DNA from 2 places in the Streptomyces sp. NPDC048018 genome. Region 2 is predicted to be linked to the other one. Evidence: riboswitches for the same ligand, from Rfam matches in the RefSeq annotation. Region 2 holds a riboswitch; the other holds the start of a gene.
What was found. Region 2 has a riboswitch for glycine ahead of gcvT (glycine cleavage system aminomethyltransferase GcvT). Riboswitches for the same ligand answer to the same signal wherever they lie in the genome.
Positions count from the first base shown of each region.

Region 1: linked by a shared signal. The riboswitch ahead of gcvP (aminomethyl-transferring glycine dehydrogenase) and the one ahead of gcvT (glycine cleavage system aminomethyltransferase GcvT) in region 2 are both predicted to bind glycine.

Region 1 is NZ_JBIDBK010000003.1:1,017,745-1,021,870, reverse strand. It holds gene ACGF1Z_RS15795 (MerR family transcriptional regulator) at 1-112, shown strand, start outside; gene ACGF1Z_RS15790 (DNA polymerase IV) at 291-1,685, shown strand; gene ACGF1Z_RS15785 (PRC-barrel domain-containing protein) at 1,919-2,290, opposite strand; glycine riboswitch at 2,405-2,503, shown strand; gene gcvP (aminomethyl-transferring glycine dehydrogenase) at 2,683-4,126, shown strand, end outside.
Region 2 is NZ_JBIDBK010000006.1:321,122-325,247, reverse strand. It holds gene ACGF1Z_RS24660 (enhanced serine sensitivity protein SseB) at 1-359, opposite strand, end outside; gene ACGF1Z_RS24655 (AAA family ATPase) at 459-1,133, opposite strand; glycine riboswitch at 1,290-1,388, shown strand; gene gcvT (glycine cleavage system aminomethyltransferase GcvT) at 1,547-2,671, shown strand; gene gcvH (glycine cleavage system protein GcvH) at 2,784-3,161, shown strand; gene glyA (serine hydroxymethyltransferase) at 3,186-4,126, shown strand, end outside.

The DNA.
Region 1 (4,126 bases), on a different contig from region 2:
CGAGTCGGCGCTGTCGCAGCTGCACGGCGAGCGTGTGGACACCGGCGAGACGCTGATCGGGCACAACCCGGCCGACGAGCTGGCGCGCCGGCGGCGCGACCGGGCGGTCTGAGGCGGGTTCCGCCGGACCGGCCCGGAGCGGCGGCCCCGGGGGAACGGCCTCCCGGGTGCCTCCAGCGCCCGGGGCAGTCCCCCCGGGGCCGGGACACGTGGCCCGGTTCCCGGCCGCGGTGGGCGGCTCGTACCCGAGTGCGGGCCGATTGTCAGTGGCGTAGGGCAGCATCGGACGTGTGAGAGCCGCGCCCACCATCCTGCATCTCGACATGGATGCCTTCTTCGCCGCCGCCGAGCAGGCGTCGAAGCCCAGCCTGCGGGGGAAGCCCGTGGTCGTGGGCGGACTCGGACCGCGCGGAGTGGTCGCCACGGCGTCGTACGAGGCGCGGCGTTTCGGGGTGCACTCGGCGATGCCGATGGCCCAGGCGCGCCGCCTCGCGCCGAACGCGGCGTACCTGGTGCCGCGCTTCGCCTTCTACCGGGCGATCAGCGTGCAGGTGATGGAGCTGCTCGGGCGGCTCTCGCCGCTCGTGGAGCCGCTCAGCCTGGACGAGGCCTTCGTCGACCTGGAGGCCGGCGGAGTGGCCGACGACGGCGCGAGCGCGCGGGCGGCGGGGGAGAGGCTGCGCCGGGACATTCGCGCCACGACCGGGCTGACCGGGTCGGTCGGCCTCGCCGGGTCGAAGATGCTCGCGAAGATCGCCTCCGAGGAGGCCAAGCCGGACGGGCTCGTGCTCATCGAGCCCGGGACGGAGCGGGAGCTGCTCGGGCCGCGTTCGGTGCGGATCATTCCCGGCATCGGCCCGGCGACCGGCGAGCATCTGCGGCGGGCCGGGATCGTGACGGTGACCGACGTGGTGGAAGCGGGCGAGGACGAGCTCGTGCGGATCCTGGGGCGTGCGCACGGGTCCTCCCTCTACCGGATGGCCCTCGGGCACGACGACCGGCCCGTGGTGGCCGAGCGGGACGCCAAGTCGGTGTCCGTCGAGGACACCTTCGACGTGGACCTGCACGACCGGCTGCGGATCCGGCTGGAGGTGGAGCGGCTCGCGGAGCGGTGCGTGGCGCGGCTGCGGGGCTCCGGGCACTCCGGGCGGACGATCGTCCTGAAGGTGCGGCGCTACGACTTCTCGACGCTGACCCGGTCGGAGACGCTGCGGGGGCCGACGGACGACCCGGTGGTGGTGCGGGAGGCCGCGGGACGGCTCCTGGAGCTCGTGGACACGACGGGCGGGGTGCGGCTCCTGGGGGTCGGCGTGAGCGGGCTGACGGACTACACCCAGGAGGACCTGTTCGCCCAGGCGGAGGCGCGGGAGGCGGAGCTCGCGGGGGAGGAGGCCGGCGGCCCGGCCGGCACGGAGGAGACGGCCGCCGCTGCCGCGGCCTCCCCCGTCCCTCCGACGGCCACGGAGAGCACCGGGCGGCGGTGGGCCGCCGGGCACGACGTGCGGCACGCGGAGTACGGGGCCGGGTGGGTGCAGGGCAGCGGGGTCGGGCGGGTGACCGTGCGCTTCGAGGAGCCGACGTCCGCGCCGGGCCGCGTCAGGACCTTCCCGGTCGACGATCCGGACCTGGAGCCGTCGGAGCCGCTGCCGCTGGTCCCCGGAGGGGCCACGGGGGCGGCGGCGTAGACGGACGTCCCGGGGCGGCCCACTGCCGCGGGCCGGCGCCTCCCGCCCGCGGAGCCACGCCACCCGCCGGGCGCCCACCGCCGCACTCCACCCCGCCGAGCCACGCCACCCGCCGGGCGCCCACCGCCGCACTCCACCCCGCCGAGCCGACGGCACCGCGCACGGCCCGTGCCGGCCACCGCCCTCGGCCGCCGGCCGCGCGCCGCTCCGGCCCGGGGGGCCGCACGTCCTGTCTACGCGTCCTCCTGGCCCGCCAGGCGGCCGAAGTCCCTCGGGGAGTCCTGGGGCGGCGGCGGAAGCGCCATGCTGTAGTGGCGGTAGAGCTGCAGCTCCTGCTCGGGGGAGAGGTGGCGGCCCACGCCGAAGTCGGGGGCGTCCTTGATGAGGGCGCGGTCGTACGGGATGCGGAGGGTGTCGTTCACGAAGTCGCTCGGCTCCAGAGGGACGAACGCGTCCCGGCTGAACAGACCGGTGCGCACGGCGGCCCATTCGGGGACTCCCGTGGCGTCGTCCAGGTACACCTCGTCAACGGTGCCGATCTTGTGCCCGTTCCGGTCGAACGCCTTGCGGCCGATCAGGCTGCGCGGATCGATGTCGGTCTGCACGGTCCCTCCAACTGGTCGCAACTGCTCTACAAGCACAACGAAAGTGCACATCTGGGATGTCGGCCACTTGAGCGATGGAAGAGGGAACGGCGCTGGTAGGCTGGCTGTGGCTGTCGACCCCGCGCGGGAGAGTCCTCCGGAGGAAACTCGCGGAGGCGCCGAAGGAGCAAATCCTCCCCGGAATCTCTCAGGCCCCTGTACCGCGCGGACGAGGTCACTCTGGAAAGCAGGGCGGGCGTCGACGGCGATCCGCTCTCACCGACGGTGAAAGCCGGCCCACCGCGAGGCGGGGCCGGTGAAGCTCTCAGGTTTGGATGACAGAGGGGGAGGCCGTCCGGGCACCCGCGCCGTGGTGCCCCTCGCAGGTCGTGACGACCAGGAGGCCCCCGTACATGACCGCCAACCGCACTCCGCTCTCCGAGCTCGAGCAGGGTATTCCCTTCGAGCAGCGGCACATCGGACCCGACGCCGAGGCGCGCGCCAAGATGCTCGCCCAGGTCGGTTACGGCTCCCTCGACGAGCTCACGGCCGCCGCCGTTCCGGACGTCATCAAGAACACCGAGGCCCTGGCGCTTCCGGCGGCCCGCACCGAGGCCGAGGTGCTCGCCGAACTGCGCGCGCTCGCGGACCGCAACCAGGTGCTCGCCCCCATGATCGGGCTCGGCTACTACGGGACCTTCACCCCGCCGGTCATCCTGCGGAACGTCATGGAGAACCCGGCCTGGTACACGGCCTACACGCCGTACCAGCCCGAGATCTCCCAGGGCCGCCTCGAGGCGCTGCTCAACTTCCAGACCATGGTCGCCGACCTGACCGGTCTGCCCACCTCCGGCGCCTCCCTCCTGGACGAGGGCACCGCCGCCGCCGAGGCCATGGCGCTCTCCCGCCGGGTGGGCAAGGTCAAGAACGGTGTCTACCTGATCGACGCCGACGCGCTGCCGCAGACCATCGCCGTCATCGAGACCCGCGCCGAGCCGACCGGGGTCGAGGTCGTCGTCGCCGACCTGAGCGCCGGCATCCCCGCCGAGGTCGCCGAGCGCGGCGTCTTCGGTGTGCTGCTGCAGTACCCGGGTGCCTCCGGTGCCATCCGTGACATCAAGCCGGTCATCGACCAGGCCCACGAGCTCGGTGCCATCGTCACCGTCGCCGCCGACCTGCTCGCCCTGACGCTCCTCGCCTCGCCCGGTTCGCTCGGCGCCGACATCGCCGTCGGCACCACCCAGCGCTTCGGCGTGCCCATGGGCTTCGGCGGTCCCCACGCCGGCTTCATGGCCGTCCAGGACAAGCACGCCCGCTCCCTGCCGGGCCGCCTCGTCGGCGTCTCCGTCGACGCCGACGGCAACAAGGCCTACCGCCTGGCCCTGCAGACCCGCGAGCAGCACATCCGCCGCGAGAAGGCCACCAGCAACATCTGTACCGCTCAGGTGCTGCTCGCCGTCATGGCCGGCATGTACGCCGTCTACCACGGCCCCGAGGGGCTCAAGGGAATCGCGCGGCGCACCCACCGGTACGCCGCCATCCTCGCCGCCGGACTGCGCGCCGGGGGCGTCGAGCTCACCCAGGGCGCCTTCTTCGACACCGTCACCGCCCGCGTCCCGGGCCGTGCCGACGCCGTCGTCGCCGCCGCCCGCGAGGCCGGCGTGAACCTCTACCGCGTCGACGCCGACCACGTGTCCGCCTCCTGCGACGAGACGACCACCCGCGCCCAGCTGGCCGCGGTCTGGTCCGCCTTCGGCGTCGACGCCGACATCGAGGCCCTGGACGCCGTCACCGAGGACGCGCTGCCCGCCGACGCGCTGCGCGACGACGCGTACCTGACCCACCCGGTCTTCCACG
Region 2 (4,126 bases):
TCGGCGACGGCGGGCGGGGGCAGCGGGACGCCGACGGTGCCGCCGGGGTTCACGGCGATGCCGAGCTGCGGGGGCAGGCCGCGGGCGAAGTCGCGGGCGGGGGCGACGGTGTAGGACATGTGCTCGCCGGCGATGGCGAGGAACTGCTGCTCGGAGCTGAAGACGGGCACATAGGGCGAGCCGTCGATCTCCAGGGTGGGCAGGTCGAGCTCGGCGCTGTCGGGCCCGCCGCCGTTGGGCAGCGGCACCCAGACGGGGCTGCGGCCGAGGACCTCGACGAGCCGGCCGCCGGCGGAGGGGTTGCCGAGCGAGGCGGCCAGTACTTCCTCGAGCTCGTTGCCCGGCCACGTCACGTTCACGGTTCTTCGTCCCCTTCCCGGCACTCGGTGCGGTCAGCACCTTAACGGCGGCTCGACGCCTCCGTGACCGAAAAGGACGCGTGAAGGGGTGGGAGTGGTTCAGGACACGTCACGGAAGCCGATCCTCCGCAGGGTGTCGGCGGCGTCGCGGTCGAGCAGGGTGACCGAGGCGCAGCCCGGCGGCAGGGCGCCGGCCTCGGCGGTGCGGACCAGGCGGCCGACGGCGCGGCGGTGCCTCGCGAAGGCGTAGCCGGAGACGCCGCGGCCGCGCTCCGCCTGGCCGGCCCGGGCGGTCTCGGGATCGACGTCGAGCAGGATGAGGTGCAGGGCGGCGCCACGCCGGCGCGCCTCGCGGGCGAGCCAGCCGCGCACCCAGGACTGGGTGCCGCAGTCGTGCACGACGACGCCGGCGCCGGAGCGCAGGGCGCGCCGGAGGCCCGCGTAGTGGGCGAGGCGGGCCAGCGGGCGGTAGACCGCGTAGGGCAGCAGCCGGGGCAGCCGGGCCTCCCAGCGCTCGCGGGTGTCCTGCGAGTCGATGGCGCGGCCTTCGGCGGCGCGGCCCATGAGGGTCGACTTGCCGGCTCCGGGCAGCCCGGAGACGACCACGACGTCGCCGGCCTCGAAGCTGAGCACGCGGGGGGTGCGTCCGCCGCGCTCGCGGAGGTCCCGCAGCAGCCGCGCGCGGCGCCGGCTGCGGGCCCGGGCCCGGGCTCCGGCGCGCTGGACCGGTATGCCCGCGCTCGTGGCGTAGGCGCCGGTGCGCTGGATCGTCATCGCTCACTCCCCCCGTCGGGTCCTGCGGAGAGACCCTTGCCCACGAAGTGTAAAGAAACGGTAATGAGACGCAAGCGATTTGCCGCGCGGACCCGCCGTGCAATGATGAGCGCGCCAGGCGCTCGCACGAGCGCCCACAACCGCATACCGGCCGCTCGAATCCGCGCGGGAGAGTTCCGGGGCACCCAGTGCGCCGGGCGCCGAAGGAGCAAGCACCTCCCTTGAATCTCTCAGGCCCCGTACCGCGTGGATGAGGCAGATCTGAAAAGCGGGTCGCCCTGTCGCGTCCCCACCCAAGGTGCAAGCCGAGGATGCCCTCGGTGAACCTCTCAGGTTCCATGACAGATGGGGAGGATCGTCCTCACCGTCATGCACGTCGTGCCCTGCACGCCCTGGGACCCGGGAGCCACCCCATGAGCACTGCCCCCCGCCTGACCGCCCTCGATGCGCTGCATCGTTCGCTGGGCGCGACCATGACCGACTTCGCGGGCTGGGACATGCCGCTGCGCTACGCCAGCGAGCGCGACGAGCACAACGCCGTACGCACCAGGGCCGGCCTCTTCGACCTCTCCCACATGGGCGAGATCACGGTCACGGGCCCGCAGGCCGTGGACCTCCTGGACTACGCCCTGGTCGGCAACATCTCCACCGTGGGCAACGGCCGCGCCCGCTACACGATGATCTGCCGGGAGGACGGCGGCATCCTCGACGACCTGATCGTGTACCGCCTCGGCGAGACCGAGTTCATGGTCGTCGCCAACGCCTCCAACGCGCAGGTCGTCCTCGACGCCCTCACCGAGCGCGCGGCCGGCTTCGACGCCGAGGTCCGCGACGACCGCGACGCGTACGCGCTGATCGCCGTGCAGGGCCCGGAGTCCCCCGGCATCCTGAAGGCCGTCACCGACGCCGACCTGGACGGCCTCAAGTACTACGCGGGCCTGCCCGGCACGGTCGCCGGTGTGCCCGCGCTGATCGCGCGCACCGGCTACACCGGCGAGGACGGCTTCGAGCTGTTCCTGAAGCCGGAGCACGCCGAGGGCGTGTGGCGGGCGCTGACCGAGGCGGGCCAGGACGTCGGCCTGATCCCCTGCGGCCTGTCCTGCCGCGACACGCTCCGCCTGGAGGCGGGCATGCCGCTGTACGGCCACGAGCTGACCACGGCGCTGACCCCCTTCGACGCGGGCCTGGGCCGGGTCGTGAAGTTCGAGAAGACCACGAACGAGGGCCGTTTCGTGGGCCGTGAGGCGCTGGAGAAGGCCGCCGAGCGCGCCGAGTCCGCCCCGCCGCGCAAGCTGGTCGGCCTGGTCGCCGAGGGCCGCCGGGTGCCGCGCGCCGGCATGTCCGTCGTCGCGAACGGCGAGGTCGTCGGCGAGATCACCTCCGGCGCCCCGTCCCCGACCCTGGGCAAGCCGATCGCCATGGCCTACGTGGACGCCGCCTTCGCCGCGCCCGGCTCCGAGGGCGTCGGCGTCGACATCCGCGGCGCGCACGAGCCGTACGAGGTCGTGGCGCTGCCGTTCTACAAGCGCCAGAAGTGATCATGGGGCGCGAGCCCCGTCGGCGCCGGACGTGACGCATTCGTCTCAGGACACGTCTCATCCCGTAAGACCCCCGTACATCAGCACTCCCCCGATCCAGGAGAATCAGCTCATGAGCAACCCCCAGCAGCTGCGTTACAGCAAGGAGCACGAGTGGCTGTCGGCCGTCGAGGACGGCGTCGCCACGGTCGGCATCACCGAGCACGCGGCCAACGCCCTCGGCGACATCGTGTACGTCCAGCTCCCCGAGGTCGGCGCCACCGTCACCGCGGGCGAGGACTGCGGCGAGCTGGAGTCCACCAAGTCGGTCAGCGAGCTGTACTCCCCGGTCACCGGTGAGGTCGTCGCGGCGAACCAGGACGTCGTGGACGACCCGGCGCTGGTGAACACCGCCCCGTTCGAGGGTGGCTGGCTGTTCAAGGTGCGCATCACGGACGAGCCGGGCGACCTGCTCTCCGCCGACGAGTACACCGCCTTCACCGCCGGCTAACCGAGACCCCCTAGGGATCGATTCATGTCGCTTCTGAACACCCCTCTCCACGAGCTGGACCCCGACGTCGCCGCCGCCGTCGACGCCGAGCTCCGCCGCCAGCAGTCCACCCTCGAGATGATCGCCTCGGAGAACTTCGCTCCGGTCGCGGTCATGGAGGCCCAGGGCTCGGTCCTCACCAACAAGTACGCCGAGGGCTACCCGGGCCGCCGCTACTACGGCGGCTGTGAGCACGTCGACGTGGCCGAGCAGATCGCGATCGACCGGATCAAGGACCTGTTCGGCGCCGAGTACGCCAACGTGCAGCCGCACTCCGGTGCCTCCGCCAACCAGGCCGCCCTGTTCGCGATCGCCCAGCCCGGCGACACGATCCTCGGCCTCGACCTGGCGCACGGCGGCCACCTCACCCACGGCATGCGGCTGAACTTCTCCGGCAAGCAGTTCAACGTGGTCGCGTACCACGTGGACGAGGCCGGTCTGGTCGACATGGCCGAGGTCGAGCGCCTCGCCAAGGAGCACCGCCCGAAGGTGATCATCGCGGGCTGGTCCGCCTACCCGCGCCAGCTGGACTTCGCCGAGTTCCGCCGGATCGCCGACGAGGTCGAGGCCTACCTGTGGGTCGACATGGCCCACTTCGCGGGCCTGGTCGCGGCGGGTCTGCACCCGAACCCGGTCGAGTACGCGGACGTGGTGACCTCCACCACGCACAAGACGCTCGGCGGCCCGCGCGGCGGCATCATCCTGGCGAAGAAGGAGTTCGCCAAGAAGCTGAACTCCTCGGTCTTCCCCGGCTTCCAGGGCGGCCCGCTGGAGCACGTGATCGCGGCCAAGGCCGTCTCCTTCAAGGTCGCGGCCTCGGAGGAGTTCAAGGAGCGCCAGGAGCGCACCCTGGAGGGCGCGAGGATCATCGCCGAGCGCCTGGTCCAGGACGACGTCACGCAGCACGGCGTCTCGGTCCTGTCCGG